One region of the Savagea faecisuis genome, then DNA from elsewhere that is predicted to be linked to it. Evidence: riboswitches for the same ligand, from Rfam matches in the RefSeq annotation. Region 1 holds a riboswitch; each other region holds the start of a gene.
What was found. A riboswitch is a leader RNA that binds a small molecule or an ion and turns the genes downstream of it on or off. The one in region 1 is predicted to bind S-adenosylmethionine.
Positions count from the first base shown of each region.

Region 1 (10,314 bases):
GGCTTCTCGCTTCCACGAACATAGCTTGCAAGCAAGTCTTATGTGTTCTCCACGAGCGTGAATTCGGGGCATTCCAACCCTACTGATACGCAATGTTTTTAGTACCTTGGATATTTTACGCATACGAGGGGCTTGGTTTTCGCTCTTATTTCCGTATGCAACTCCATATATCCAGTTGTCAAAGAACATTATGTCTATATTTTACCAAATTCTTTGGCTAAAGCCAACCGAAATTCATCTCCCACCTACTCATTGGTGCTATTCGCACCTTTACACTCCTTGAGGATGGGAGACTTCTTTCGGAAAGTCGTTAAAAATAAACATTATTTTGATTCTTTTTTGTCGACGTAACGTTCTTTTAATTCGTCCACTTTGTCGACGACATCTTTTTTCGCTTCACTGTATGCTTCTTTCGCATCGCCTTGTACTTCGCCCATTTTCTTTTGAGCTTTTCCTTTCACTTCGTCTTTTAAGCCGTCCGCTTGCATTGAAGTATCGTCCATCGCTTTACCTAATTTTTGTTTTGCTTCCCCTTTTAATTCATTGAAAGTACCTTTCGCTTTATTTTTGAATTCACTCATGTTCATTTCCTCCTCTGGAAAAGTTTCTACAATACGTATTCCACATTTTTTGCAATCTAAACACATAAAAGAAACGAAAATTTGAAAAAACAGGTATACTAAAGACATCGAATGTATTAGGAGGTTGCCATGACGAATAAACGTTGGTTTCAAGTAGGGGTAGGAATATTACTTGCTATTTTAATTGTAAAATACTTTTTAAGCATTAGCTTTTTATTTACACCTTTCATCATTATAGCGAAAACGATTTTCTTCCCGCTATTGTTAGGGGGCGTTTTATTTTATATGACGGAACCGATTCAGCATTTTTTAGAAAAGCGTAAATTTCCGAGATGGGCGAGTATTTTGTCCATTTTAGCAGGGCTTGGTCTGATCATATGGATCTTTATCGCAATCATCGGTCCTCCTGTAGGAGAACAGGTGAACACATTTGTGAAAAATGCGCCAGGCTTAGCGAAAGAATTGGAAGGAGTTAAAGATTACGCATTAGAACAGCGTAAAGACTTACCAGACAATGTGAAGACAGCAATCGATGAAGCGGCAGACTCACTACAAGATGTCGCCCTCGGTTTTGGGAAATGGATCGTGCAATTTTTACAATCATTTTTCCAAGCGATGTTTTTACTCATTCTCGTTCCGTTTTTCTTTATTTTCATGTTGAAAGATCATGAGAAGTTCATTCCGTTCGTCACGCAATTTTTCACCGGCGAACGTAAACGTTGGGTCGAGAAAACGATGAAAGATATTAACGACGTATTGAAAAACTACATTCAAGGCCAGTTTTTAATTAGTGCCATTTTAGCGACGTTAATTTTTATCGGGTATTCATTGATCGGTTTGGAATATGCGTTATTGCTTGCGATTTTTGCATTGTTTATGAATTTAATTCCGTTTATCGGTCCTTGGATTGCGGTCGTACCTGCTATTATTATCGGGTTTTTACAAGAGCCTTCGCTCGTCATTTGGGTCGGAGTCGTCACACTCATTGCCCAACAGACGGATAGTAACTTAATTACGCCGAACGTTATGGGGAAAACATTGTCGATTCACCCACTTACGGTCATTACACTCATTTTAGCTGCTGGAAATATCGCAGGGTTCCTCGGAATTTTAATTGCGATTCCGACGTATGCCGTCATTCGAGCGATCGTGAAAAATATTTATGAACATCGACAAGATATTAAAAAAGCGGTGACGAAAACCGTTTAAAAATGAACCACAAGCATATGATATGTTTGTGGTTTTTTTATAGATGTGACAATTATGTATTGACCGTGCTTGAAAGTATTGTAAGATAAATATAATCGATATTGAAAGTTGGTGTTAGTACCAGATGTCAAAGAGATTAACGAAACAACAGTTTATTGACAAGATTGAACCTTTTGCAGATTTAATTTTACCTTTAGGGCATGGGGAGCCACGCCTTTTATTAGATTGGTTAGAAGAAGAACATAAACAATTAGAACGTGTGAAAATTCATCAAATTTTACCCGTTCAACAAAGAGATTATATGTATGGCAAAATGAAAGGCCATTTAACGCACGTATCTTATTTTTTAAGTGGTGCGAATCGGCAAGCTTATTTAGATGGTCATATTGAACTCGTTCCGAACGTCTTTCATGAAATGCCTAAAATATTGCGTCAGTCGACACATTTATCAGCGGTATTAGCTGTCGTTTCACCGATCGATGAACACGGGTATTTTTCGTTAGGAACGCAAGCAGAATATATTTCGCCATTGATTGGAAAAGTACCGTTTTATGTGGAAGTGAATGAACATATGCCACGCACATTTGGCGGCAATCAAATTCATATTAGCCAAGTGAAAGGATACGTCGAGCATCACGTGCCTTTAATTGAAGTACCAGAACCGCGCATTCGGGAAGCGGATTTGCAAATTGCGGATTTTATTGCGGAACGTGTTCGAGATGGTGATACGTTACAAATTGGGATCGGCTCGATTCCGAATGCTGTCACACATAAATTGAAACATCACCGCAGTTTAGGGTTACATAGTGAGTTAATTTCAGACGGGATCGTCGATTTAGTGAAGGCGGGTGTCATCGATGGCTCAGCGAAAATGACGAATCGTGGGAAGTTAATCGGAACGTTCGCATTAGGTACGGAACGTCTCCATCGATTTTTGCATCATAATCCAGTGATCGAATTACTCCCTGTCGATATCGTCAACCATCCGATGGAAATTGCGAAAGAAGATAATATCGTTTCCATTAATGCGACGACAGAAGTCGATTTTTACGGTCAATGCGCTTCAGAAACGATTGGCGGGACGTATTACTCTTCTACGGGAGGACAAGCGGACTTTGCGCGTGCTGTCCATTTTGCGAAGCGGGGGAGAGGCTATATTTGCATGCATTCGACGGCGAAAAATGGTGAAGTGTCACGCATTATGCCTCATTTAACGAAAGGTTCTGTCGTGACGACGAGCAAAAATGACGTCGATCATATCGTGACGGAATACGGTGTCGCAAAATTGTACGGAAAGTCCATTCAAGCGAGAACGGAAGCACTTATTCAAATCGCACATCCAAAGTTTCGAGAAGAACTTACATTTGAAGCGAAGCGCTTAGGCTTTATTATTTAAAAAAGACGTCAAACGAATGTTTAACTTCGTTTGACGTCTTTTCAATTATTGCGCTTTAGCGAAATGTTTACTAATTTCAATAATGACTTCTACTGCTTTTTCCATATTGTCGATTGAAATGAATTCATATTTCCCATGGTAGTTTTCTCCACCTGTGAAAATATTTGGCGTCGGTAAGCCCATATAAGAAAGTTGTGAGCCATCTGTGCCACCGCGAATCGGTTCGATAATCGGTTTTATGCCGAGTTGAATCATAATTTGTTCGACAGCATCGACAATCTCCATCACGGGTTCAATTTTTTCACGCATATTGAAATATTGATCTTCAATGTTTACTTGGACAGAGGATTTTCCGTACAATTGTTGAAGTTCTTTTTCGACCTCGTACATGTACTGTTTTTTCTCTTCAAAAGCATCGCGATCGAAGTCTCGAATGATGTAAGAAAGAGTCGTTTCTTCCGTCGTTCCTTGAACGTCCATTAAGTAAATGAAACCATCATAACCATCTGTCTTTTCAGGAACCGCATCTTCTGGCATTCTTTTTTGAAATTCATGCGAAATTAAAATCGAATTGACCATTTTATTTTTTGCTGTCCCAGGGTGAATATTGACACCACGGAATGTCACCGTCGCAGCGGCAGCATTGAAGCTTTCATACTGAAGTTCTCCGATTGGACCACCGTCCATCGTATAAGCGAAGTCAGCAGCGAATGCCTCGACGTCGAATTTGTGAGGGCCACGGCCGATCTCTTCATCCGGTGTAAAGCCGATGCGGAATGTAGGGCGAGGAATTTCAGGATGTTCGATTAAAAATTCCATCGCCGTCATAATTTCTGCAATTCCCGCTTTATTGTCGGCACCGAGTAACGTCGTGCCATCTGTCGTCATTAACGTATGACCGACATAATTTTTTAAGTTCGGGAAGTCTGCAACATGCATTACGACATCTTCATTCAGTTTAATATCTTTCCCGTCATAGTTTTCATGAATTTGTGGTTGTACATTTTTTCCTGTATAGTCTGTCGCCGTATCGACGTGGGCGAGCAGTCCAATCGTCGGTGTTTTCCCTTCAACATTAGAAGGGAGTGTACCGAACAAGTAACCGTTTTCATCTAACGTAATCTGTTGTAAGCCGATTTCTTTCATCTCATCTTGCAACAAATGCAACAAATCCCATTGTCCTGGAGTAGAAGGGGTCGTCGTACTTGCGTCATCAGATTGCGTGTCGATTTTTGCATACGTTGAGAGGCGATCAATCAATGTTTGTTTCATAGCCATTCTCCTTTTAAAACATATTTAAGCAATACTATAATAACATAATTATGCAAAAAAATTCCTCCATACATTCTCGTATAGAGGAATTTTCGTATTACACGACCGAATAGTTTTTATGGGCAACGACTGTTAAATCGGATGGTGCTCCGATCAACTCGGCATCGCGATCAGAGATACGAACGATGACTGAGTTTTCTAAAATTTTATGAATCGTGCCGGTCACTTCGTGGTCGTTTCGAACGAATGCAATTTTCTCATCCACTTGGCGTGCTGCGACGAAATCCGAAACCTTTTTTTCCCGTCTTGGAAATGACAATCGAATTCCCTCCCTCACCTTAGTGCGTCGAAAGTTAAAAAATCGTCCGAAACATACGATGGACGACGACAGTAAGGTTGTATTTGAATTAGATAATCCCTATCAACTCACTATGATTATACCACAAAATCGGTTATAATGCATGTTGTAATGTTTTTACCCCGCAATCAAAAATTTTGACTTCATACCTTAAGGGGTATACAATAAATGTAAGAATAAACGAATAGGAGGCGATCCAAATGACGGATTATGATGCAAAAATCCGAAACCGTCTCAAACGTGTAGAAGGCCAAATTAAAGGCATTTTGCGCATGATGGAAGAGCAAAAAGAATGTAAAGATGTCGTCACTCAGCTTACGGCCGCTCGTTCCGCAATCGACCGTACAATCGGTGTTATCGTCAGTTCTAACTTGATTGATTGCATTCAACAAACCGATAGTGAAGAGCCGAAAACACAAGAGGAAATTGTTCAAGAAGCAGTGGATTTACTTGTGAAAAGTCGTTAATTTTAAAATCGATCCTCTCGACGATTGTGTTGAGAGGATTTTTTTCGTCAAATGATAAACACGTTAGTTGACGAGTGAAAATACGCTCGATATGATAATGAAAATAAAGAACGGAGGAATTGTTCATGACAGTACAACCGAGAACTGCTACGGAAGTGGCGGAAGCGATTTTAAATAGAGAAGAGATTTGCGTATTAGACGTGCGCTCGCGCGATGCGTTCGCTGATTGGAAAATAGAAGGTCCAGAAGTATGTTCGTACAACGTACCTTACAGTGAGATGAAAGAAAATCCGGAGGCACATATTGAAGAACTTCCGAAAGACCGTCCGATTCTAGTCGTATGCGCGAAAGAAATTTCGTCCGTGTACGCTGCGGAATTGCTTGAACCGCTCGGGTATGATGTTTCTTATTTACAAGGTGGTATGCAGACGTGGAGTGAAGAGTTAGCTCCTGTTAAAGTGTACGAAGATGAGGATGTCGATGTTTACCAGTTTATCCGTATCGGAAAAGGTTGTCTCTCATACATGGTCATTTCAGGAGAGGAAGCACTCGTCGTCGACCCAGCACGATTTACAGACGTATATGTAAACTTTGCGAAAGAGCACGGTGCTCGCATTACACATATCGTTGACTCGCATTTACATGCGGACCACATTTCAGGAGGGCGCATGTTAGCAAACGAAACAGGTGCACAATATTACATTATGAAAAGCGAAGGAGCAGTGTTCGACTTTGAACCTTTAGAAAATCATGATGAAATTCGCTTTGAGCAAGTGAAGTTAGAAGTGCTCGCAGTGAAAACACCTGGACATACACCGGGAAGCGTCTCATTTTTCGTCAATGATCGCTTGCTCTTTTCGGGAGATACGATTTTCGTTAGTGGTCTCGGTCGCCCAGATTTAGGGAATAAAGTGCGCGAATGGGCGGAAGATTTATTCGATACCGTTCAATCGAAAGTCGCTCAAATTGCAGATGATGTCATCGTCTTACCGGGACATTATGCCGATTTAAAAACCGAGTTGAACGAAAGTCGCTACATCGGAAATACGTTAGGTGCCATTCGTCAGCAAAATGAGAAAATGTTTGAAGCGTCAAAAGAAGAATTTTTATCGCAAGTAGAACGTTCAGCAAGTTCTGTGAAGCCACCGAACTTTGAACGTATTGTAGAATTGAATCGCGGTATGGAAGAAGCGTCAATTGAAGAATGGCAAGAGTTGGAGATTGGTCCGAACCGTTGCGCGGTTCACCACTCTTAAAAAAAGTCCGCCCACGAAATTCGTGAGGCGGACCATTTCTATTTCGAGCGAAAAGCAGCAGATACGCGCTTTTCTGTTTTTAAGTGGATGCGTTCAAAGTTTTCTCGGTGTTGATAAATCATCACGACTAACAGCCCGAGCGCGACCCAAAAGCTTAGGACGGAATGCTTCGTTAACGTTTCGACAATTAAAACGAGATACAACATGAGTCCACCGATCACGATATAGTCAGTTAACCACGTAATGATGAGGAATGCGACGAGTGCAAACAACCCCCAATGCCAATCGAGAGCGAGCATCATACCGATCATCGTCGCCGTTCCTTTTCCGCCGTTAAATTTCATCCATACGGAAAAGTTATGACCGATGACGGCAAATGTTCCAGTGAGTGTATAAAAGAAAAATAATGAATCTGTCTCAATAGTCGAAAATTGCTGAAGTAACCATGCGATAACCCCAATCGCAATCGCTCCTTTCGCGATATCGACGACAGCAACTAATATGCCGTATCCTTTTCCGAGTTCGATAAAGGCATTTGAAGCGCCTGCATTTTTCGTTCCGAGTTCTTTTAAGTTGCGCCCAGATAAGCGACTTGCCAAGATTGAGCCGTGTAAGGAACCGAATAAATAACCGAGGACAATCGCAATACTACTCCATAGAAGCATTAAAATCGCCTCCTTTTTCTTTTCAGTATACTAAATAAGGCCTTCAAACGTGAATAAAAAACAATATTCTAAATATTTTATAATTTCTCTTGACTTTCGAAAAGGTTTAATTATATACTATGTCACAAGATGGAAAACGACATAACAACACTCTTATCCAGAGAGGCGGAGGGACTAGGCCCTATGATGCCCGGCAACCGGTGAAATTTCACAAAGGTGCTACTTCCTACAGGTTTGACTACCTGGAAGATAAGGGGAGGCGAACAGAACTTACAACCCTCTTCTTATTTTGAGAAGGGGGTTTTCAATTTAGATTGAATCTCCCCAAAGCTCGTTCCATCAATGACTAGGAGGGAATTTCAATGACAAAAAATTATGGCAAAGAAACAATTTTACTTCACGCAGGACAAGAACCAGACCCGAATACAGGATCACTTGCTGTTCCTATTCACCGCACGACATCTTACGTATTTAAAAACTCACAACACGCACAAGACTTATTCGCTTTAAAAGAAACGGGTAACATTTATACACGTATTATGAACCCAACAGTGGGCGTCTTTGAAGACCGCGTTGCACAGGCAGAAGGTGGAACAGCAGCGGTTGCTCTTTCTTCAGGAATGGCAGCTATCGCATTTTCAATTTTAAATATTGCGAGTGCAGGAGACGAAATTATCGCAGCGAGCAACTTGTACGGAGGTACATATAACTTATTCACGACGACACTTCCACGCTACGGCATTACAGTGAAATTAGTGGACGTTACGGACCCGAAAGCGTATGAAGCGGCAATTACAGATAAGACGCGTGCAATTTTCGCTGAAACGATCGGTAATCCAGGGCTTCACGTTCTCGATATCGAAGCGATTGCAAAAATCGCACATGACAATGGCTTACCATTGCTCGTAGACAATACATTCCCTTCACCATACGGCTTGAATCCGATTGAGCACGGAGCGGACGTCGTCATCCATTCAGCGACAAAATTGATCGGTGGACACGGTACGACAATCGGTGGTGTCGTTGTAGACGCAGGGAAATTTGACTGGACGCAAGGACGTTTCCCTTACTTCACAGAGCCGGATGAGTCATATCACGGCATTCGTTACGGTGTAGACGTACCGCAAGCGGCATTTGCAACGAAATTGCGCGTTCAATTGTTGCGTGACTTCGGTCCAGCGCTCGATCCTGATAGTGCATTCAACTTCTTACAAGGTCTTGAAACGTTACACTTACGCGTTGACCGTCATAACGAAAACGCATTGAAAGTAGCGAAGCACTTACAAAACCATCCGCAAGTCGAGTGGGTCACATATCCAGGTCTTGAAGATCACCCATCTCATGACTTAGCGAAAAAATATTTGAAAAACGGTTACGGTTCAATCGTCGTCTTCGGTATTAAAGGAGGACGTGATGCAGGACGTGACGTCATCGATAACGTGGAAATCTTCTCACACGTAGCAAACGTTGGAGATGCGAAGTCATTGATCATTCACCCAGCTTCGACAACTCACCAACAATTATCAGAAGAAGATTTGAAAAAAGCAGGAGTCCCAGAAGAGTTAATTCGTTTATCAATCGGTTTAGAATCGGTTGAAGACATTATCGCTGATTTAGATCAAGCGATCGAAAAAGCGACATCGAAATAAAAGAAAAGCGCTGCGACTGTAAAAGTCGTAGCGCTTTTTTAGCTTTGAGCGTATCGTCTCGCTTCCATTTCTTGCAAGCTTTCGCCTTCTTTTCGGAAGAAGCCGAACACATTGACCGTTTGCACGACGTTCGTGAAAGCGAACGGGTCGATTTCTTTAATAATTTGTTCTAAGTCATAAAGCTCGTAACGTGTGACGACGAGATACAGCATATCTTTTTCTCGTTTCGTATATGCACCCATCGCAGGCATGACCGTAATACCACGCACCATCCGTTCATGAATGGCCTTTTGTAACGCTTCGCCATTTTCGGTAATGATGAAGACCGTAAGTTTTTCGTGGCTCGTATGAATCGCATCGATCACTTTAGACGTTAAGTACAAGCCGACCATCGTATACAATGCGTTAGCTGGTTCGAATAACAGACCCGCACAGAAGACGATGACCGCGTTCATCGCAAAAAAGTAAATGCCGACAGGGCGATCTTTAATGCGCGCGAGAAGCATGACGACGATATCCATACCTCCTGTAGAAGCACCTAATTTCATCGTAATTCCAATACCGACTCCGATTAACGTTCCTCCTGCTACCGCATTTAAAATGATATCATCTGTTAAAGAAATGACAGGAAGTATTTCTAGAAAGAATGTCGTAAAGCCGACCGAAATAATACTATAAATCGTAAATCCTTTTCCTACTTTAAACCAGCCTAAAATTAATACAGGAATGTTGAGAAAAAGGAGTAAAACACCGGTTCCCCAGTTGAGGCCTAAAAACTGTTGAGCGACGGTGGAAATCAATTGTGCGACACCAGCGAACCCACTTGAGTAGACGTTGGCATTAATGAGGAAGAAGTTTAACCCCACTGCAACTAATAAAGCTCCGACAATGACTGTTCCAATCCGTTTTGACTCCATAAAAAACATAAGACCCCTCCTATTATATATAATGTTAATCGATTATCGCATAAAAAAAGTAAAAGAACAGTTAGATAAAAAAAGTAAAATAAATGAGAATTTTTTGAAATTTCGGCATGTGTTCACCTGAAAAAGACATAGGTTCAAAAGTATTAATTTGTAAAGTAACGATTATGTGAACTACCCACCACTTAGTTAACCTTACGGTCTACTTGAAGTGGGGGCTTCTCGACTTATCGTTGCTTTTACTAGCCAACGAAAAATGACCGAGCTAACCCTCTCGTTCCAAGAGTTTTTGTTTCTATGCTAATAAGCGTAACCCTTCGTTTTTAATGTTGATTGCGGCATTGTGGTCACGTTCTAGCACAAAACCACAAGAACAATGGTATGTACGTTCAGACAAGGGCATTCTCTTTTCAGCACCACAACATGAACATCTCTTAGTAGAGGGAAACCATTTATCAATTTTGATAAGCTGTTTTCCTCGTTCTTTTAGCTTGTACGCTAAGAAAGTAGTGAACATGCCCCAACCGTTATCATGAAC
Region 1 covers NZ_JBHTJF010000001.1:37,667-47,980, forward strand. The annotation lists gene ACFQ0V_RS00205 (CsbD family protein) at 324-581, opposite strand; gene ACFQ0V_RS00210 (AI-2E family transporter) at 711-1,790, shown strand; gene ACFQ0V_RS00215 (acetyl-CoA hydrolase/transferase family protein) at 1,915-3,186, shown strand; gene pepT (peptidase T) at 3,232-4,458, opposite strand; gene ACFQ0V_RS00225 (DUF2187 family protein) at 4,556-4,777, opposite strand; gene ACFQ0V_RS00230 (metal-sensitive transcriptional regulator) at 5,017-5,283, shown strand; gene ACFQ0V_RS00235 (MBL fold metallo-hydrolase) at 5,409-6,539, shown strand; gene ACFQ0V_RS00240 (glycerol-3-phosphate acyltransferase) at 6,578-7,204, opposite strand; SAM riboswitch class I at 7,355-7,460, shown strand; gene ACFQ0V_RS00245 (O-acetylhomoserine aminocarboxypropyltransferase/cysteine synthase family protein) at 7,567-8,853, shown strand; gene ACFQ0V_RS00250 (YitT family protein) at 8,892-9,779, opposite strand; partial or broken gene ACFQ0V_RS00255 (RNA-guided endonuclease InsQ/TnpB family protein) at 10,072-10,314, opposite strand, start outside.

Region 2 (10,314 bases), on a different contig from region 1:
AGCCTATTTGCCATATATCGACGGCTTAAAAACAGGCTATACGATTGAAGCAGGACAAAACTTTATCGGGACGGGTGAGATTGAAGGAACTCGCTTCCTCGTCGTCTTACAAAATGCAGCTCCGGGAGATCCGAATGCGAAAGTAGCGAAATTCCATCGTACTGGAGAACTTGTGGAACAATACGTAAAACCACATATCGAGAAAAAGAAATCTAGTGATTAGATGTATGAAAGCATAGGTACTTGATTTGGAAAAATCGGTATTTATGCTTTTTATAATTCTATCAAATAGTATCAAAAGATAGAAAAATCAGAAAATTGTTGCGATTTTTCTCTGAATGTATAATAATAGATTGCAAGGAATGAATTATATAAAGATTCATCAGAAAAGTGTGATATCTCATGCGACAAATATTACTTTTATGTATTGCTTATAGTAATGGTCTATTATTTAATTATTTAAACATCCCAGCAGGATGGATAATGGGATCTCTTTTGATAGGTATTCTTTATGGAATAGTAAAGGGAGAAGTTGTATTTTCCCCAGTTATTTTCAAAATAGGTCTAGCATTCGTTTCGGCTACAATAGGATTACGTATCGATACAAATGTTATTCAAGAGTTGGCCTCTGTTATAGTGCCTTTTAGTTTGGTAATTGTAATAGCGTTATTTATAGGGACTCTATTAAGTAGTTATTTAATAAAGCGTTCAACGATTGATCCTCTTACTTCTTTTTTTAGTTGTATCCCTGGAGGGGCTTCAGAGGTGATAGGACTTAGTAAAGATTATGGAGCAGATGATAGAATTGTTGCGGCAATACATACATTAAGAATTACAATGTTTGTTATCATTATTCCTTTCGTGATTAAATTGATAAATCCTAATTTAACGAATGAAAATTTAGTCGTTTCATCGTTTGAATTTAATCAGGTTAGTTTTTATTTAATAGTAGTATTATTCGTTATTTTATTAGATAGAATATATCATTTGCCAGGAGGTACATTATTATATGGATTGGTTATAAGTTTTCTACTTTCGAACTTATTTCCATCGGTCATGTTACCGCCTAATTCTTTTGTAGGATTTGGTCCTGTAATAATCGGTTTACTAGTTGGTGTTCGATTTAATAGAGAGGTACTCGCTCAATTATTTACAGTAGGGCATACGATAGTTTTCATCATGTTGGCGTTTATCATGACCGCTTTTGTAAACGCTTACTTATTTTCTTTAGTCACTCGATTAGATTATTCTACAAGTCTTTTAGGGACAGTTCCTGCAGGTGCTGCCGAAATGGCTGCGACTGCTTTTTCTTTAGATATATCAGCTACATTAATAGCAAGTATGCATGTTTATCGGGTAGTTTTTTTGTTTATTATTTTACCGTTTTTCATTAAATACTCTAAAGGGAAATGGGAGAAGAGCGGAAAGTGATATAAATATTATTTTAAAGTGGGGGTATAAAAGAATGAAGAAAAAATGGCTATTATTTTTAAGTGTTTTATCATTTACATTAATTTTAGTTGCATGTGGCGATAATGAGAAGACAGAAGCGCCAAGTACAGATGGAGGGTCAGAAGAGGCAACAGATTGGAAACCATCAAAGCCAATTGAGATTATTGCGCCAGCTGGAGCAGGTGGCGGATGGGATACAACAGCTAGAACAGTAGCAAAAGTTTTGGAGGAGCAAAAAATCGTTGAACAACGTTTTGCAGTTGTGAATAAACCGGGTGGAGGAGGATCTATTGGTTGGTCATATATAAAATCGAAAGATACAGATGACCATTTACTCTTCCCTACGTCACCACCGATTATGTTTGTGCCCCTAAATAATCAATCGGATTTAGGTCATAAAGACTTTACACCAATTGCAGCTTTAACAGCAGACTATGGTGCATACATTGTTAGCGCCGATTCACCTTATGAAAATATGAATGATTTGATTGAAGCGATGAAAAATGATCCTACATCAGTTTCGGTTGTTGGTGTGTCATCACCGGGAAGTATGGATCATATGCAATTCATTAAATCTGTTGGGGTTGCAGGAGTAGATGTGAAGGATGTTAAATACGTATCAGCACAAGATGGAAATGCAATGACAATGTTATTAGGAGGACAAGTTGATGTGATGTCGACTGACGTAGGGGAAGCTGTAGAACAATATCGAGCTGGAAATATTCGTGTATTAGCTATTACAGCGCCTGAACGTTTACAAGATGAAATCGTATCAGAATTTCCGACACTAATTGAACAAGGAATTGATGACTCGTTTATTATTTGGCGCGGTATGATGGGGCCAGGAAACATGAGTCCTGAGGCAGCAAAGTTTTATGAAGCAGCTCTTAAAGAGATGAGTGAAACAGATGAATGGAAACAAGAGTTAGAAAGGTATGGATGGGAACCAAATTGGATGGGAAGTGAAGAGTTCAAAAAGTTCCTAGATGAGCAGTATGATACAATTGAAAAATTAATGATTGATATTGGATTACGAGAACAAAATTAAAAGGTAGCGAAGTGAGTACACTCACTTCGCTACTCTTGTAAAGAGGTGAAAATATGGTCAATACAACAGATAGAAAAATATCTATTGTACTATTCTTATTTGCGTTATTATATTTATTTTTAAGTTATCAGTTACCTAATTTTGAGTATGCTTTAATAGATTCTGACATATTACCGAAAGGGTTAGGTTTTTTATTAATTGTTTTATCTATTATTTTATTTATACAAAATAAAGAGGAATCAGAAGCAGAAAAAATAAAGAGGCAAATAAAAAAAGAAGATTTAATTTTATTAATTGCAACGATTGTATCTTTATTAGCATATGTTACTTTGTTTGAAATACTTGGCTTTGTAGTAACTACGATTTTATTTTTAGTGATCACCATGAGAATGTATGGTTATTCAAATTGGAAAATATCAATGGTTGTTTCTATAACATTTACATTTGTTTTATATTTTTCGTTTAATTATATTTTGAAAATATATTTGCCACAAGGAATTTTACCATTTTAACTAGATTGGGGTGAAAAAAATGGGAGCATTTGAAAGTGTTCTTTATGGTTTTCAGGTAGCATTGACACTTGAAAACATTATGTATGTATTTTTAGGGGTATTGGCAGGAACTGTAATAGGTATGTTGCCGGGGTTAGGTCCCATTAGTGCGATCGCAGTAATGATTCCATTGAGCTATGGTATGGAACCAGCTTCCGCTTTGATTTTGATGGCAGGTGTTTATTATGGAGCAGTGTTTGGTGGGTCTACATCGTCTATTTTATTAAATGCTCCAGGGGTAGCTTCGACAGTTGCAACATCATTTGATGGTTATCCGATGGCACAGCAAGGTAAAGCAGGAAAAGCTTTAGCAACGGCTGCGATAGCTTCCTTCTTTGGAGGCACTGTAGCGACAATTGGATTGATGTTAGTAGCACCTCAATTATCGAAACTCGCAATTACATTTGGACCAAGTGAATATTTTGCTTTAATGTTACTAGGTTTGACAGCAATAGCATCACTCTCTGATGGTTCAGTTGTAAAAGCATTTATGTCAGCGACTGTAGGTATTATGGTAGCTACTATTGGAATAGATGCTCAAACAGGGACTCAACGCTTTACATTTGGAAGTGCTAATTTGCTAGATGGTGTTGACTTTTTAGTTATAGCTCTTGGGCTTTTCGCATTAGCAGAAGTTACTACTTTGATTATTTCCAGGAAAGAAAGTTTATTTAAAAAAGGAGAAAATAGTATCGGGAGTTTGAAAATTGAAAAGTCAGAAGTGAAAGAAATGGCTGCTCCTGTAGGTCGTCAATCTATTCTAGGGTTCTTTATAGGTGTGTTACCAGGAGCGGGAGCTACAATAGCGTCATTTTTAGCATATATATCTGAAAAAAGATTATCGAAAAACCCTGATTCATTTGGAAAAGGAAATATTGTTGGAGTAGCAGCACCAGAATCAGCAAATAATGCTGCTGCAGGAGGGTCATTTGTTCCTTTATTGACACTAGGTATACCTGGTTCAGGAACTACAGCAATTATGTTAGGGGCTCTCTTAGTAGTCGGAGTTCAACCAGGTCCAATGCTTTTAACAGATCACCCAGACGTATTTTGGGGTGTAATTGCTAGTATGTATATAGGGAACATTATGTTGTTAGTATTGAACTTGCCACTGATTCCGTATTTTGCAAAGATTTTATATATACCAAAAGGTATGCTGATTTCATTGATTTTAATCTTTTGTTTAGTGGGTGTCTATGGGGTGAGTTTTAGTAAGTTTGATTTGTATTTATTGATTTTATTTGGGGTTATTGGCTATTTAATGCGGTTATTCTCATTTCCACCAGCACCTTTCATATTAGCATTTATTTTAGGTGGAATGATGGAACAATCATTCCGTCAAGCTTTATCTATATCTAATGGTAGCTATGCAATTTTCTGGGAACGTCCGATTTCTTTAGGATTAATAATTACGGCATTTATTTTCTTGGTTTTACCATATGTGCTCACTATGTTTAAAAAGAAATTTAAAGTTGTGTAAAGTGACTTTTCAAAAAGGTTTGACAAATAAAAAAGCGTCACCTATAATTGAGTCACATTAAATTCGAAAGAACGAAATACTTCCAAACTTTATATTTTACTTATCAAGAGCGACCGAGGGATAGGCCCGATGACGTCCAGCAACCCCTAATTTATTAGGAAGGTGCCAACTCCTACAGAATATTTATTCTGAAAGATAAGCGAAGGCAAATGATAATTTGACTGCTTCTTTCAGTAAATGAGAGAAGCAGTTTTTTTATTTTGGAACATGAATTTCGGAATCATTCGAAAAAGAAAGAGGAGAAAAAGATGAAAAAATTATTTCGTATGAGCTTACTACTCGTCATTTCAGCTTTATTGTTAGCAGCATGTGGCGGCGATAAAGAAGAAGAGAGTAAAGCGTTAAGTGAAGATAAAGTGTTGGTCGGTGTGACAGGTGGACCACACGAACAAATTTTTGAAGTCGTGAAAGAAGTAGCGGCGAAAGATGGTTTAGACGTAGAGTTAAAAGTATTCTCGGATTATATTATGCCAAACAAAGCATTAGCGGAAGGTCAACTTGATGTGAATAGCTATCAACATAAACCTTTCATGGATAAATTTAACGAAGATCACGGAACAGATCTCGTTGCGGCAGTTCCTACAATTTTAAGTGCAATCGGTGTATATTCAAACGAAATTGACGATATCGCAGACGTTCCAGAAAACGCGAAAATCGGTATTCCGAACGACCCTTCAAACGGTTCACGTGCACTCGTATTATTTGAAAAAGCAGGACTCATTAAATTAGACGATGCGAAACGCGATAATGCAACACCGTTAGACGTCGTGGAAAACGAGAAAAATGTATCATTCGTTGAATTAGACGCGGCACAATTACCATTGATGTTAGACGAAGTGAACTTAGCCGTCATTAACGGTAACTTCGCTGCATCACACGGATTAAATCCATCGACAGATTCCATTTATACAGAATCAATAGATTCACCATATGTGAACTACATCGTCGTACGCAAAGAGAATGAAAATGATGCGGTAATTGAAAAGTTACGTAAAGCATACCATTCAGATGAAGTGAAACAATTTATTGAAGAAGAGTTTAAAGGTTCTTATTTACCAAAATGGTAGGATGTAAATGAAGAACGATTTCAATCTACTTATCCAGAGTGACTGAGGGACAGGCCCGATGACTTCCAGCAACCGACTTTCGAAAGAGAGCAAGGTGCTAATTCCTGCAAATCAAATGATTTGAAAGATAAGTTTTTTTAAATAAAATCACCGGAGTAGAACGCAATCATTCTTCATTTTTCATAAATAAATGAAAATGAAGGAGAATGACAATGAGAGTATTACAATATGTTGGGTTAGTATTTTTTGCACTGTTGTTAACGGCTTGTGGAGATAAAGCGAGTGAGCCATTGAGTGAAGAAAAAGTGGTCGTCGGTGTAACCGCAGGACCACAAGAACAAATTTTCAACGTCGTGAAAGAAGTGGCAGCTGAAGATGGTTTAGAAGTGGAACTGAAAGTGTTCTCGGATTATATTATGCCGAATACAGCACTAGCAGAAGGTCAACTTGATTTAAATAACTATCAACATCAACCGTTTATGAATAAATTCAATGAAGATCACGGAACGGATTTAGTAGCTGTCATCCCGACGGTACTGAGTGTAATGGGTGTTTATTCTGAAAAAATTTCAGACATTCAAGATACTCCGTCGGGCGCTAAAATCGGAATTCCGAATGATCCAACGAACGGGGCGCGTGCGCTCATGTTACTTGAAGAAGCGGGACTCATTACGCTCGATGAAAAAAAGCGTGACACCGCTACACCTTTAGATGTCATCGACAATGAGCGCTCACTACAATTCGTTGAACTAGAAGCGTCTCAACTACCGCTCATGTTGAAAGAAGTGGACGTTGCGGTGATTAATGGTAACTACGCAGCATCACATGGTTTAACGTTAACGGAAGATGCGATTTATGCAGAATCGACAAACTCACAATATGTGAACTACGTTGTCGTGCGTAAAGAGAACGAGCACGATCCAGTCATTGAAAAAATTAAACGAGCGTATCACTCCGAGCGAGTGAAGCAATTTATTGAAGAAGAATTTCAAGGTTCATATTTACCAGCTTGGTAAGAAGGGAGAAGGCGTCATGATTCAATTACGCAATGTCGTCAAAACATTCGACACGAAACAAGGTGTCGTCGAAGCAGTAAAAGATGTGAATCTCCACGTAAAAAAAGGCGAGATTCACGGAGTAATCGGTTATAGTGGTGCGGGAAAAAGTACGTTAATTCGTTGCGTAAATTTATTAGAGCGTCCGACATCTGGAGAAGTCATCATTAATGGAATCGAATTGACTTCTTTAAAACTTCCCCAATTACGCGAAGTCCGACAAAATATCGGCATGATTTTCCAAAGCTTCAACTTATTAAAAACAGCGACAGTCTTTGAAAACATTACGATTCCACTGCGCTTGTTAAACATTTCTAACGAAGAAGCGAATGAGCGTGCAGAACGTTATTTAGAAATTGTCGGTCTGTCTGAACGTAAAAATGCTTATCCGAGTCAGTTATCAGGAGGACAAAAACAGCGTGTAGCGATCGCTCGTGCTTTATCTCAAGAACCTGAAGTGTTATTGAGCGACGAGTCGACGAGCGCGCTCGATCCTGAAACGACGGATTCTATTTTAGATTTATTGTTGAAAATTAATAAAGAATTAGGCATTACCATTTTGCTCATTACACATGAAATGAACGTCATTCAAAAGATTTGTGATCATGTGTACGTGATGGAGCAAGGACAAGTGATTGAAGAAGGCACGACGATTGAGTTATTTACGAAACCGAAAAATCCGACGACGCAAAAGTTTTTAAATGCGGTTTCTCAACGTCAGCTTGCGCCAGCTTTAATCGAACAGTTAACGTTAGACGGTTATATTTTGCGCTTAACGTTCGTCGGTGATGCGACAGGAGATCCGTTAATCGCGTCATTAACAGAGAAGTTTCATGTGAAACCGAATATTTTATCAGCAAACATTATTGAACTGAAAAATGGCATAGTCGGCAACTTAGTCATTCATTTAGAAGGACAACGTGATGAAACGATTGTCCAATATTTAACAGCGAACGGCGTATACGTAGAGGAGGTCTTGTAAGATGGGAGAATTTACAGCGAAATGGGGCCCGCTCATGTGGCAAGCCCTCATCGAAACTTTCCAAATGACATTAATTTCACTCGTATTTTCTGTCATCATTGGGATGACTTTAGGCGTATTGCTCGTCTTAACGAGACCGAATGCGTTATTTGCGAATAAATTTGTTTACAACGTCTTAAATATTTTAGTAAATATCGTGCGTTCTGTACCGTTTATCATTTTGCTTTTCTTCATCATTCCATTTACGAAAGCAATCGTCGGTACGATCATCGGTGTAAAAGGGGTAATCGTACCACTCGTCGTTTATACATCACCGTACATCGCACGCTTGATGGAGTCAGCACTTCTTGAAGTCGACCCAGGAGTAATCGAAGCTTATACAGCGATGGGTGTAAAACGTCGTAAAATCGTATGGAATGTTTTAATTCGTGAAGCACGTCCTGCAATTATTTTAGGACTAACGATCGCGACAGTTAGCTTAATCGGAGCTACTGCGATGGCTGGTTTAGTCGGAGCGGGAGGACTTGGAGACTTGGCATACCGTTACGGTCACATTCAATACGAAGTTGAAGTTATGTATGCGACAGTATTCATTTTAATCATTCTCGTTCAAGGAATTCAGTCGCTCGGAAACTATTTTGCATCAAAATTAAAACGAGATTAAGGAAAGGTGAGGAACGATGAGTAAACGAGTAGAAGACGCATTTTTTAAAAAGGTGACGGCAGCAAAAACAGATTTTCCGGTAGGGGTGGAAGCTCTTTATGAAGCTGCGCAAAAGAAATTCGAAAAAAATCCATTCGGCTACATTTATTCTGGAGCGAGTGGAGAAGAGACGTTGCGTAACAACCGTCGTGCTTTTGAGCGTTGGGCAATCGTTCCTCGTTTTTTAACCGACGTGTCTGAAGTGGATACATCGGTTACGTTGTTCGGTAAAACATATGACACACCTATTTTATTTGCGCCTGTCGGTATGCAAAAGCTGGCGCATGAAGAGGCGGAACTAGCATCGAGTCGCGCAGCAGCGAAATTTGGAATTCCGTTTATTCAAAGTACGGTATCGAGCTATTCGATTGAGTCTATACAAGAAGCGACAAACGATAGTCCGAAGTGGTTCCAATTGTATTGGTCGACAGTGGACGAAGATTTACCGAAAAGTATGGTGCAACGTGCTGAACGAGCTGGCTATGAAGCGATCGTTTTAACGATTGATACGGTGCGCATCGGTTGGCGTGAAACGGATTTACGCAATCAGTTCTCACCATTAAAAGGCGGTCTCGGTAAAGCGAATTACGTGGAAGATCCTGTATTCCAACGCAGTTTACGCGATGACTCAGAAGAAGCGTTAATCGATGCGCTCGTTCAACATGTTCATCACCCGACACTCGGTTGGGAGCAGATTGAAAAGCTTCAAAGTTGGACGAAGTTACCGATTGTTTTAAAAGGGATTTTGCATCCAGAAGATGCGAAAGAAGCAGTCGCACGCGGTATCGACGGTATCGTCGTCTCCAATCATGGTGGACGTCAATTAGACGGTGTTATCGCGAGTTTAGATGCATTGCCTGCTGTTGTAGAGGCGGTGGACGGACGTATACCTGTTTTGTTCGATAGCGGGATTCGTAGTGGTGTCGACGTTGTCAAAGCGTTAGCACTAGGAGCAGATGCTGTCTGTGTCGGTCGACCATATATTTATGCATTAGGGATTGATGGAGAACGTGGCGTCACAACATGGGTTGAACATTTATTAGAAGAAATGACGGCATCCATTGCGCTAGCGGGGGCAAATAGCGTCAAACAAGTTCGCCATCTCACTTTAGTAGAAAATAAATAAAAGCAGTCGGGCATTTGCGTGCCTGACTGCTTTTTACGTCTAATTAATTTGTTGATTTTTTGGCGAACATTAATTGTAAGTCGTGTCCCGCTCTCGTTTTTTGAAGTTGTTTTACGAGAAGTAAACCGAGTATCGCTCCACTTAAACTAGAGAAGAAAAATCCTGGGACGAAGAAGAATGCCCCGAACTCTGTGCCCATTAACAATTTCGCATACGGTACGGCAAATAAAGAAGCGATGAGTCCTGTTCCGATTATTTCACCCGTTACAGCAGCCCAGCTTTTTTTGAATTTTTTATAAAGAACGCCTGCTAAAAATGCGCCGATCATACCGCCTGGAAATGCAAGTAACGAGCCAGTGCCGATAATGACACGGATGAGCGCTGCAAGAAACGCGATTAATACGCCTGGTCCAGTGCCGAGCATCATCGCAGCAATCACGTTAATCGCATGTTGGACAGGGAAAGCGCGCGCTGGTCCGAGTGGGAATGAAACGAACGTTGACCCGACGACAGCAATTGCCGCAAATAAAGAAATTAAAATCATTTTTCGAATTTTATCATTTTGCATCGTTAATCACTTCTTTCATAGTAGAGGCGAGTTTTTCTGTCGCCTCTTTTGGATTAGGTGCGCTAGCGATCGCAGAAATAATTGAAATTCCATCCGCTCCAGCTTCGATTGCTGGTGCGAAATTGTCTGCTTGTAATCCACCGATTGCGACGATAGGGAATTGTGCGAAATGTTGTCTCGTTTCTTGAATTGCTTTAGTACCCGCAACAGGATTCGTATCTA
Region 2 covers NZ_JBHTJF010000034.1:227,428-237,741, reverse strand. The annotation lists gene ACFQ0V_RS10670 (D-alanyl-D-alanine carboxypeptidase family protein) at 1-223, shown strand, start outside; gene ACFQ0V_RS10665 (AbrB family transcriptional regulator) at 403-1,431, shown strand; gene ACFQ0V_RS10660 (tripartite tricarboxylate transporter substrate binding protein) at 1,466-2,500, shown strand; gene ACFQ0V_RS10655 (tripartite tricarboxylate transporter TctB family protein) at 2,554-3,012, shown strand; gene ACFQ0V_RS10650 (tripartite tricarboxylate transporter permease) at 3,032-4,531, shown strand; SAM riboswitch class I at 4,629-4,733, shown strand; gene ACFQ0V_RS10645 (MetQ/NlpA family ABC transporter substrate-binding protein) at 4,840-5,658, shown strand; SAM riboswitch class I at 5,685-5,792, shown strand; gene ACFQ0V_RS10640 (MetQ/NlpA family ABC transporter substrate-binding protein) at 5,871-6,674, shown strand; gene ACFQ0V_RS10635 (methionine ABC transporter ATP-binding protein) at 6,691-7,695, shown strand; gene ACFQ0V_RS10630 (methionine ABC transporter permease) at 7,697-8,359, shown strand; gene ACFQ0V_RS10625 (alpha-hydroxy-acid oxidizing protein) at 8,376-9,524, shown strand; gene thiW (energy coupling factor transporter S component ThiW) at 9,568-10,092, opposite strand; gene thiE (thiamine phosphate synthase) at 10,082-10,314, opposite strand, start outside.
Region 2: it holds a riboswitch for S-adenosylmethionine, as region 1 does, so the genes downstream of both, ACFQ0V_RS10640 (MetQ/NlpA family ABC transporter substrate-binding protein) here and ACFQ0V_RS00245 (O-acetylhomoserine aminocarboxypropyltransferase/cysteine synthase family protein) in region 1, are expected to answer to the same signal.

Region 3 (10,314 bases), on a different contig from region 1:
TCGAACATCGATATCTTTCATCGTCATTTTTGACTTCATGAAAACTACACTCCTTCATCTTCTTTTGAATATACAAAAAGGGAGAAAACGGATAAGTCCGCTTTCCCCCTTACCCACTTCTTATTATAGTAGGTTCATCCGTGATTGGCTATTGATTATCGGTTTATAATCCACGTTCTTGCATGTAAAGTGCTAAATCGACACAACGTGTAGCATAACCTGTTTCATTGTCGTACCATGCGATAATTTTCACCATGTTGTCGTTTAATACTTTCGTTGATAAACCGTCAACTGTTGAAGATACTTTCGCACCGTTGTAGTCCACTGAAACGAGTGGTAAGTCGCTGTAAGCTAAAATGCCTTTTAATGGGCCTTCTGCTGCTTCTTTTAATAATGCATTCACTTGTTCTTCTGTTACTTTTTCTTTTAATTCGACAACGAGGTCAACCATTGAAACGTTTGATGTTGGTACACGCACTGCCATACCGTCTAATTTTCCTTTTAATTCAGGAATAACTTTCGATACCGCTGCTGCCGCTCCTGTTGTCGTTGGAATCATTGATACTGCTGCTGCACGCGCACGACGGTAGTCTGAGTGTGGTAAGTCGAGAATACGTTGGTCGTTTGTGTATGCGTGAATCGTCGTCATTAAACCACGTTCGATTGAATATTCATCATTCAATACTTTCGCTACTGGTGCTAAACAGTTTGTCGTACATGATGCGTTCGATACGACAACGTCTGTTTCTGGGTTGTAATCTGTATGGTTAACACCCATAACGAATGTCGCAACATCGCCTTTTGCTGGTGCTGAAAGGATGACGCGTTTTGCACCTGCTGTAATATGTTTTTGAAGTCCTTCTGCATCGCGGAAGACACCTGTTGATTCAACAACGACGTCTACGCCGAGATCTTTCCATGGTAAGTTTGCTGGATCTTTTTCAGCGAATACTTTAATTTCTTTGCCATTCACGAGGAATGCGCCGTCTTTCGCTTCAACTTCACCTTGGAATGTACCGTGAACTGAATCGTATTTTAAAAGGTGTGCAAGCATATTTGCGTCTGTTAAGTCGTTCACCGCTACTACTTCGATGTCGTCACGCTCTACTACTTCACGTAATACTAATCGTCCGATACGTCCAAATCCGTTAATTGCTAATTTTACTGTCATAATAAAATCCCTCCATGTAAGTTGTTTATCATTTATTTAAATTGAATCTGTTTAATCATTTCATTTGCAGCGCCTTCATCTGTAATGAGTACTGTTTGAGACGGTGCAATGTTTAAATAAGAAAGTATCGCTTCAGCTTTCTTTTTCCCACCTGCTAATGCGAAAATATGTGGTACTTCTCGTAAATGTTCTAATTGTATTCCTACTGTGCGAATGCGATGGACAACATCTCCGTTCGCATCGAAATAATAACCGAATGCTTCACTTTTTGCCTCTTGTTGTTTAATTTTCTCTTTTACTTCTTCAGAACTGTTACGCCACTTCACTAATTTCTCCGCGACGCCAATTCCATGAATGACGATGTCTGTTTGTTCGTAGAGTGCCATCATCTCTTTTGCTTCTTTTTCATTTTGTAACACTTCGTGCGCTCGTTCGCTCAATTCATCTGGATAGAAAAATACTCGATATGAAGCATTTCCCTTTTTTGCGAAAGTCGAAACGATGGAATTCGCTTGAAGTGGTATGGCATCTCCCATTCCGCCTCGCGCTGCGATAAATAAATAGTTTTGCACGAGTGAATGACCGGATAAAAACTGTGGTACGGAAGCGACGCTCGTCCCACCCGTTACCGCGACAATTTGTCGCTCGGATGTGGCAAGTTGTTCGAGAGCATGAGCTGCCTGTTCGCCGATGAGAAGCTTCGTACTTTCGGAATGATCGCTATCTCCGTCCACAATTCGCACTTCACGAATGCCGTAATGCTCGGCAATTCGTCTTGCGATCGTCGTTCGACCGATGTAATCGTTCATCATCGTTTCGAGTGACGTTAAGAGATCAAATCCTAATGTTGTAATCGTCGCGCCTTCTTTTTCGACCCGAATTAAATTCGTGTCGCGTAAAAAGTCGACTGCTGCACGCACTTCTCGTTCTGGCAATCCGACAATTTCAGCTAACTTTCGTCTGCCGACCGGGCCGCTCGCTTGTACATGTCGCAATATCGTATAGCGACTTTCAAGCAATGCCTTCATCTCGGGAACCATCATCCATTGGGCTTCTAATCTTTCCATGTTTTCATCCCCTCCTACTCAAGAGGTTGAAATTTGTCCCTGCGAACATTTTTCGTCCCACTTAGGTTAAAAAAATATGCCTAACAATTTTTATTATAGGTGATTGCTTCTAAAGTTGCAATCATTTCACGTCTACTTTTATGAAATATTGTCTATTTTATCAAACAAAAAACGACGAACTTATACAGTCCGTCGCTCATTTTTATTCATCTAACAATGTTTCAAGCAGTTCTCCGTACGTAATTTGCCCTTGAAACTTTTGTTCTCCGTCGATGAGTAAGACGGGAACTTCCAACATATATTTTCGTTGAAGTTCATCGTCTTTCGCAATCGACACGACATCGAGTAACAAATCGACATCTTGACGAACGAGTTCAATCGATTGGATCGCTTCATCACAAAGCTCGCAATTGTCATTAATATATAATGTTAATTTTACCATGAACGACCTGCACCTCCTCCACCGCTTGAACCGCCGCCACCAAATCCACCGAAGCCACCGCCGCCTGAGCTACCTCCTGATCCTCCACCGAAACCTGTCGGGAAGAAAATCGGCGGGCCTCCGCCTCCGCTACGTCCTCTCGGTCCTTTTCCACCTTTGTTGCCACCGGAGGAAAGGAGTAACACGATAATGATGATGGCGATGATGACCCAAATGGAAATGCCTTCGTCTGAAGACTCGCTATCGTACTCACCATTCAATGTGTCGACGAGCACTTGCTCTCCATCTAATCCGTATTCAATCATAATTTCATTGTATACCGCTTTATACAATTGCAAAATCGCGGCGTCAATGTCCCCTTGTTGTAAATAAGGAATTGCAATTTCATCCAACATGCGCCCGACCTTTCCATCCGGTAAGGCGCCTTCCAATCCGTAACCGATTTCAAAGCGCAACTGCTTCGCTTCGCCTGTGTTCGGATTTTCCTCCGTCGTCATGACGAAAAGAACACCGTTGTCCTCTCCTTTTTGACCGAGGCCCATTTGTTGAAATGTATTATGCGCATAATCGACGACGAGATCATCGCCCGTATTCGGTTGAATGATGACCGCAAATTCTGCGCCCGTTTTTTGTTGGAGCGCAAAAGCGTAATCTGTTACTTGTTGTTTCGTCTCGGCAGAAAGTACACCGCTACGATCTTGCACAGCGTACTGTTGATGATTTAATGCTTGAACAGGTTGAACTTGAAAGAAAATCGTAAGCAGTGTGACGATGACGAACCACCGTCTCATCATTACTTAGCTCCGTTTCCAAAATCGACTGTCGGTGCTTGTTCCGCTCCTTTTTGCGCTTCGAAGTACGGACGTTTTTCGAATCCGAAAATTTTCGCCGCAATGTTAGAAGGGAAACGCTGCACTTTATTGTTGTACACTTGGACTGCTTCGTTATATTTACCACGTTCCACACTAATGCGATTTTCTGTTCCTGCGAGTTCATCCATTAACTGCGTAAAATGTGTATCACTTTTTAATTCTGGATAATTTTCAACGACGACGAGTAAGCGAGAAAGCGCGCTCGATAATTCATCGTTCGCTTCTAACTGTTCTGCCGTTGTCGATGCGCCGGCCATTTTAGAACGAGCGTCCGCAATATTCGTCATCACTTCTGTTTCATGTGATGCATAACCTTTCACCGTTTCGACTAAGTTCGGAATTAAATCCATACGGCGTTGTAATTTGTTGTCGATTTCACTTTTATGTTTATCGACAGATTCTGATAATGTGACGAGGTTGTTGTAAGGAGAGATTAATAAAACCGCACCTATCCCTAACACGACGAGGATCCCGATTAAAGGACCTAACCACTTTTTCATACATTCCACGACCTTTCTAATCTCGATAAATTGTACGACGCGTTACGCGACGTAGTAATAACCAAATGACAAATAATCCAATACCCTGCACGATAAAATACAAACCAAATGACAAGCTGACAACGAAGGCAACTGTCATTTTTGATAATAAGGAGGCAATCGCAAAGACGAAAATGATGACGCCTACCGCAAGTAACCAACCCCATCCTCTCACATCGCGCAAAGAGAATGCCGCGTACATTTGGATGAGCGATGATAAAAGTAACCAAATTGCAAAAATGTACACGAATGTTTGCTCCGCTAAATCAGGAACGAACAATGTAATTCCACCGACGACGAATGACAACAATCCATTTACGAGAAAGATAAAGGAAATGTTCCATATTTTTCGTTGTTCGACGAAAGAAATCATTTCGACTACTCCGTGAATGAGTAAAAGAATCCCGATCGATAATGTAAAGACACGCAATGATACCGTCGGATTGAAGACGATCCACACCCCGAACGCGACGAGCGCTAAACTAATTAAAAAGATGGAAATTGAATAAAATTTTCGCATACATCTCTTCCTTCCATTCATCTGTAAGACTACCTAATCTATTCCCACTTTGAATAGAAAAGAAACGTCTTTTCCTTTTCGATATACCAATATAGTTTATCACTTTTTACATAAAAAAGGTAATCATCCTCTAAAATAGAAAATGATTACCTCTTCTTTACGGTGCTGTTTCTGTTAAATACGTATAAATTTCATCATCTGACGGCGGATTGTGCAGTCCTGCGCGCACATGTAAATAATAGCGATATAAAATACTTTTTTCAGATAATCCGCTCGCCCCGACGATGCGCATCGCGAGATCGACGACTTCAATCGCATAATGTGTCGCTGTAATTTTCGCACTTGATAAAATACGTCTCACTTCTTCAAAAGAGCGTTCTTCGTCAAATAGTAGCGCGCCGTATGCGAGATGGCTCGTCGCTGTCGCTAAACGCCATTCGATTTCACCGAGCTTCTGTTGAATATGTGCCGCATCGATGATCGCTGTTTCTCGTCCTCTCGGAACGTACGCGCGAGCGAAGGCGAACGCTTCATCTCTCGCTGCTTGCGCAATACCGATATAACATGCGGGAATATGTAATAAACTCGCTGGTGAATTGCGCACCGCATGTGCGATATTGACATATTTAATGAAATGATGATCTTCTACGAAAACATCTTTTAAATATACATCGCTACTCGCCGTTCCTCTCATCGCTACACTATCCCAAGCAGATGTATCGATTGTGATGCTTTCAGAATTCGGTACGACGAAGAGCGCTTCTTCACCTTCACAGTTCGCACTAATAATAAAGAGATCAAGAGCTGGTGCTAATGTTGCGAACGATTTATGACCGTTAATGAGATAGCCCCCTTCTACTTTTTTCGCTGTCGTTTGTGGACCAGCATTGCGGGTCGGACTACCCGCTCCTCTTTCCGATAAGACGTAGTTGAGGAGCGCTCCTTTTTTCACTTCTTCGATTACATATCGCTTCGTCTTTTCTGGCCATGTTGTATCACGTAAAATCGCATACAATGTGCTCACATGCCAACCGATTGCGACCGCTGTCGGGCCATCTCCTGAAGCGACAATTTGCTGGTAATGAACGAGTTCACTTGCTGTTAAGCCTTGCCCTCCATCTGTAGTACATAGAGGAGACTTCGTATAACCAGCATCGATCAAGTTTTGAATGTTTTCTTTCGGAAATTGACCGAACACAGTATCTTTTTTTGCTCGTTCACGAAATATTGGGACAAATTGAAGTAGTTCTTCTTGTAACGTTACTGTCGTTGTCGTCATGTCGCTTCCTCCTTACACGAGTGCTTCTTTTTCTAATTGCACGCTATGGCCGTAGTGATTGTTTTGTAAACGTTGTTGCCCTTTACCGTAGTAATGTTCACGCAATGTTTCCCCTTCGTAATCTGTACGATAAATGCCACGCTTCTGCAATTCTGGCACGACCGTTTCGACAAAATCTTCTAAAGTAGACGGATTCACCGTTTGACGAATGTTAAAGCCGTCCGCATCGCCTTCTACTGAAATCTCTTCTAAACGAGCGGCGATTTGTTCCGGTGTACCGACAATCACTTCTGAACCTAATGAGAAACCGTGATATTGAATCGCTTCTCGAATCGTCCATTTATGATTCGGATCGGTCGACGTATAGTTGTTTAAGCGACTTTGAATCGCATTCGTTTCAATATTTTCAACGTAGCTATCGGGATCGAATTTTGAGAAGTCGATGCCTGAGTGACCGGATAAAAGAGCTGCTGCCCCGTCGTAATCGACATAACTGCGAAGTTCTTGGAATTTTTTCTGCGCCTCTTCTTCCGTTCCTCCAACGACTGTTACGACAGCTGGTATAATTTTCACATCTTGACGTGTGCGGCCGTATTTTTGAAGTTTCGGTTCTAATTGACGGATAAATTCACGCAATTCGGCTGTCGCATTTTTTTGATTTTGCGTATTCGTGAAAATGCCTTCCGCATGTTTTGCCGCAAATGACGTTCCTCGGTCAGACGCTCCTGCTTGGAATAATACCGGTGTGCGTTGTAAAGAAGGTTCTACTAAATGGACACCTGGTACTTTAAAGTATTTTCCTTCGTGATTGATCGGGTGTACTTTCGTTGAATCGATATATTTATTCGCTTCTGGATCGTTTAAGAGTGCGCCTTCTTCCCAACTTTTCTCCCACAATTTGTACACGACATCTAAATATTCTTCTGCACGGTCGTAACGCTCATCATGTGGAATCATGCCGTCTAAACCTAAGTTGATCGCTTCACTTTCTAAATAAGATGTGACGATATTCCATCCGATGCGGCCATTCGTTAAATGGTCGAGTGTCGAATATTGGCGAGCTAATTTATACGGTGGAATGTATGTCGCTGAACCTGTCAACGCAAACCCGAGTCGTTCCGTCGCATGAGCCATTGCCGAAATGATTAAAAATGGATCGTGTGCTGGGAACTGTACCGCTTGTTCGAGCGCTGCGCGGTTGCTTCCTTCGTAGACGTCGTACACGCCTGTCACATCCGCTAAAAACAATGCGTCAAACTTTCCTTTTTCCAATGTTTGCGCAAGCTTTACCCAGTAATCTGTCGAAGCGTGTGTACTTCCTTGGTGATCCGGATGTTTCCAAAGTCCAATTGCGTGTGGTGATACCGTATGTTGTGCGAAACCGTTTAAATGAATTTGTTTTTTAGTCATGTTTTCTTCCTCCTCATTGTAGGTGGAGAATGAAAGTCACTCTCCCTTATCTATCAAGCGATGCTTGCGGGATGGCGCACCGTGCGAATGCCGGTTGCGAGAAGTTCATCAGGCCCGTTCCTTCCCTTCGTTCTTCATAAGGTTTATTTTGCGTCGTAAGTATTTAATGCGTTAATGCTGTGAGCGTATGCACTCCCTGCATTTAAAGCGCTCGCTACGAAAATCGCTTCCGCTAATTCTTCTTTCGTCACGCCTGCTTTTTTCGCCCCGTTCGTATGAATATCGATGCAATAAGCACAAGCTGTAATGTGTGCGATCGCTACCGCAATCAATTCTTTTTCTTTTACAGAAAGGACACCTTCCGCTACCGCTTCGTTCGAAAACGCGACGAATGTTTTCAATGCATCTGGTGCGAGTTTGCCAAATTCATTCGTTTTGCTGAAGTATTCTTTTTTATACAATGTGTCTCCTTCTTCTCCATCGTATGAACGGAATGCGTTCGCCGCATGCGCAAATGCACTTCCCGCTTTCAATGCGCTCGCAACTAAGATTGCCTCCGCTAATTCTTCTTTCGTTGCACCTGCTTTTTTCGCTGCGCCTGTATGGATATCGATGCAGTATGCGCATCCTGTCGTCGTCGCACTCGCTACTGCAATGATTTCTTTTAATTTCGTCGATAATGCACCTTCTTGGAATACTGCTTGGTTCCATGCACCGAATGCTTTATTCGGTTGTTGTGCTAATTTCGCTAATTGTCCTAATTGTTGAATGCCTTCTTTTGCGTATAATGTTGTCATATTTACTCTCTCCTTTTTTGCTTTTCTTATATTAGTTAATTCCTATAGGTTTACTATGTTTAGAAGAAAGTGAAAACGATGATTTCCGTCTCTCTTTTAAATAAAGAAAAACCTCTCCCAGTAGGAAGAGGTTAGAATGACTGAATTCATCGTTCGTTCTCTTCCTCATCTTTCAAGCATATGCTTGCTGGAATTGGCACCATTGTACTCTCGTACTGGTTGCCGCAGGATCGTAGGACCAGATTCCTCCCCTGCTCTGGATAAGGAAAAACTATGTAGTTGAAAAGCTTAAATATAACTATACAAGATGCTTTTTTGAAAGTCAACACTTTTTATTAACTTTTCTGAATATTTCGTTTCGAGAGTATTTTCACAGGGTTCCAACTCGCTAGCGATAGGAGAAACAACGGACTATATTTTGAGCTTGATCTTCTCTTAGATAGATAAAGTACTTCAAACTAAAAAAATCTAAAATGACGGATGCTCATTTTAGATTTCTTGTCGTTATTGATTACGCCCCTACCAGGAGTCGAACCCGGATTTCAAGAACCGGAATCTTGCGTGTTATCCATTACACTATAGGGACAGACTTTTACTATTATAGCGAAATGAAAGGTATTTCGCAATGCCCATTCAAAAAAAGGAACGAGCGAGTCCCGTCCGACTCACTCGTTCAAATATTTAAATTTACTTGATTATGGAGGAATAAAACTTACTTACCGAACTGTGGAATTCGGTGGTTGCCGATTGCAACGTGTACGATCTTCTGCTCTGTGTAGAAGCCGAATCCGTAGTGTCCACCTTCGCGGCCGATACCTGAATCTTTACTTCCGCCGAATGGAGTACGTAAGTCACGTACGTTTTGAGCGTTCACCCAAATCATACCTGCTTCTAAAGCGTGTGCTACACGGTGTCCACGCTTGCCGTCGTTCGTCCAAACGTAACCTGCTAAACCGTATGCGATATCATTCGCAAGACGCACTGCTTCTTCTTCGTCTTTGAATGTCATCACAGCCATAACTGGGCCGAAGATTTCTTCTTGTGCTACGCGCATATCGTTCGTCGCATTTAACAATAATGTTGGCGCAACGAAGTTACCTTTTTTGTTCTCTTCAGAGATTTCAGATGTGAATACTTCACAGCCTTCTTCTTTTGCAATTTGTAAGTAGCTTACTACTTTATCGTAGTGCTCTTTATGAATTAATGGACCGACTTGTGTGTTGTAGTCAAGTGGGTTACCTAAGTTAATGTTAAGAACACGCTCTTTCAATGCTTCGATGAAGCGATCTTTAATGCCTTCTTGTAAGAAGAGACGTGAGTTCGCTGTACAACGCTCACCGTTGAACGAGAAGATTCCCCAAATACATGCGTCTAATGCACGATCGAAGTCCGCATCGTCAAATACGATAATTGGTGATTTACCACCGAGTTCCATTGAAACTGCTTTTAACGTATCCGCACTGTTTTTAATAATTGTTGAACCTGTCGTCGTTTCACCTGTGAATGAAATTAATTGTACATCAGGGTGCTTAACGAGTGCGTCACCTGCTGTTTCACCGAAACCGTGAACAACGTTGAACACACCTGCTGGAATACCTGAACGATCGATTACTTCTGCGAGTAAGTTCGCTGAAAGTGGTGAGAACTCAGCTGGTTTTAAAACAACTGTGTTACCTGTCGCAAGTGCTGGCGCAACTTTCCATGTTTCTAACATGAATGGTGCGTTCCAAGGTGTAATTAAACCTGCTACGCCGACTGGTGTATTTAATGTATAGTTGATGAACTCATCATCGACTTGGTACGCTTCGCCTACGAGACGAGCTTCTACCATACGTGCGTAGAAACGGAAGTTTTCTGATGCACGTGCAACCATGTTTGTCGTCTGGCTAATTGGAAGACCTGTGTCGAGTGATTCTAAATATGCGATACGCTCTACTTCTTCGTCGATCAAGTCAGCGATTTTGTAGATGTATTTCATACGTTCTTTTAATTTCATCGTTCTCCAAGGACCGTTATCGAAAGCTTCGCGTGCTGCTGCTACTGCCTTTTCGATATCTGCTTTATCCCCTTCTGCTACAACGTTCACTTGTTCGTTCGTGAATGGGTTGAAGTTTTCGAATGTTTTACCGCTTACGCTATCAACGAATTCCCCGTTGATATAAAGTTGAATATCTTCTTGTTTTTCGTGTTTCAATGCTTCTTTAGACATGAAACCAC
Region 3 covers NZ_JBHTJF010000025.1:99-10,412, reverse strand. The annotation lists gene ACFQ0V_RS08115 (phosphoglycerate kinase) at 1-39, opposite strand, end outside; gene gap (type I glyceraldehyde-3-phosphate dehydrogenase) at 164-1,171, opposite strand; gene ACFQ0V_RS08105 (sugar-binding transcriptional regulator) at 1,204-2,238, opposite strand; gene ACFQ0V_RS08100 (glutaredoxin family protein) at 2,441-2,680, opposite strand; gene ACFQ0V_RS08095 (TPM domain-containing protein) at 2,674-3,474, opposite strand; gene ACFQ0V_RS08090 (LemA family protein) at 3,474-4,052, opposite strand; gene ACFQ0V_RS08085 (HdeD family acid-resistance protein) at 4,069-4,611, opposite strand; gene ACFQ0V_RS08080 (acyl-CoA dehydrogenase family protein) at 4,769-5,890, opposite strand; gene ACFQ0V_RS08075 (LLM class flavin-dependent oxidoreductase) at 5,903-7,300, opposite strand; SAM riboswitch class I at 7,344-7,443, opposite strand; gene ACFQ0V_RS08070 (carboxymuconolactone decarboxylase family protein) at 7,444-8,097, opposite strand; SAM riboswitch class I at 8,260-8,364, opposite strand; tRNA gene ACFQ0V_RS08065 (tRNA-Arg) at 8,612-8,683, opposite strand; gene hpaE (5-carboxymethyl-2-hydroxymuconate semialdehyde dehydrogenase) at 8,810-10,306, opposite strand.
Region 3: it holds a riboswitch for S-adenosylmethionine, as region 1 does, so the genes downstream of both, ACFQ0V_RS08075 (LLM class flavin-dependent oxidoreductase) here and ACFQ0V_RS00245 (O-acetylhomoserine aminocarboxypropyltransferase/cysteine synthase family protein) in region 1, are expected to answer to the same signal.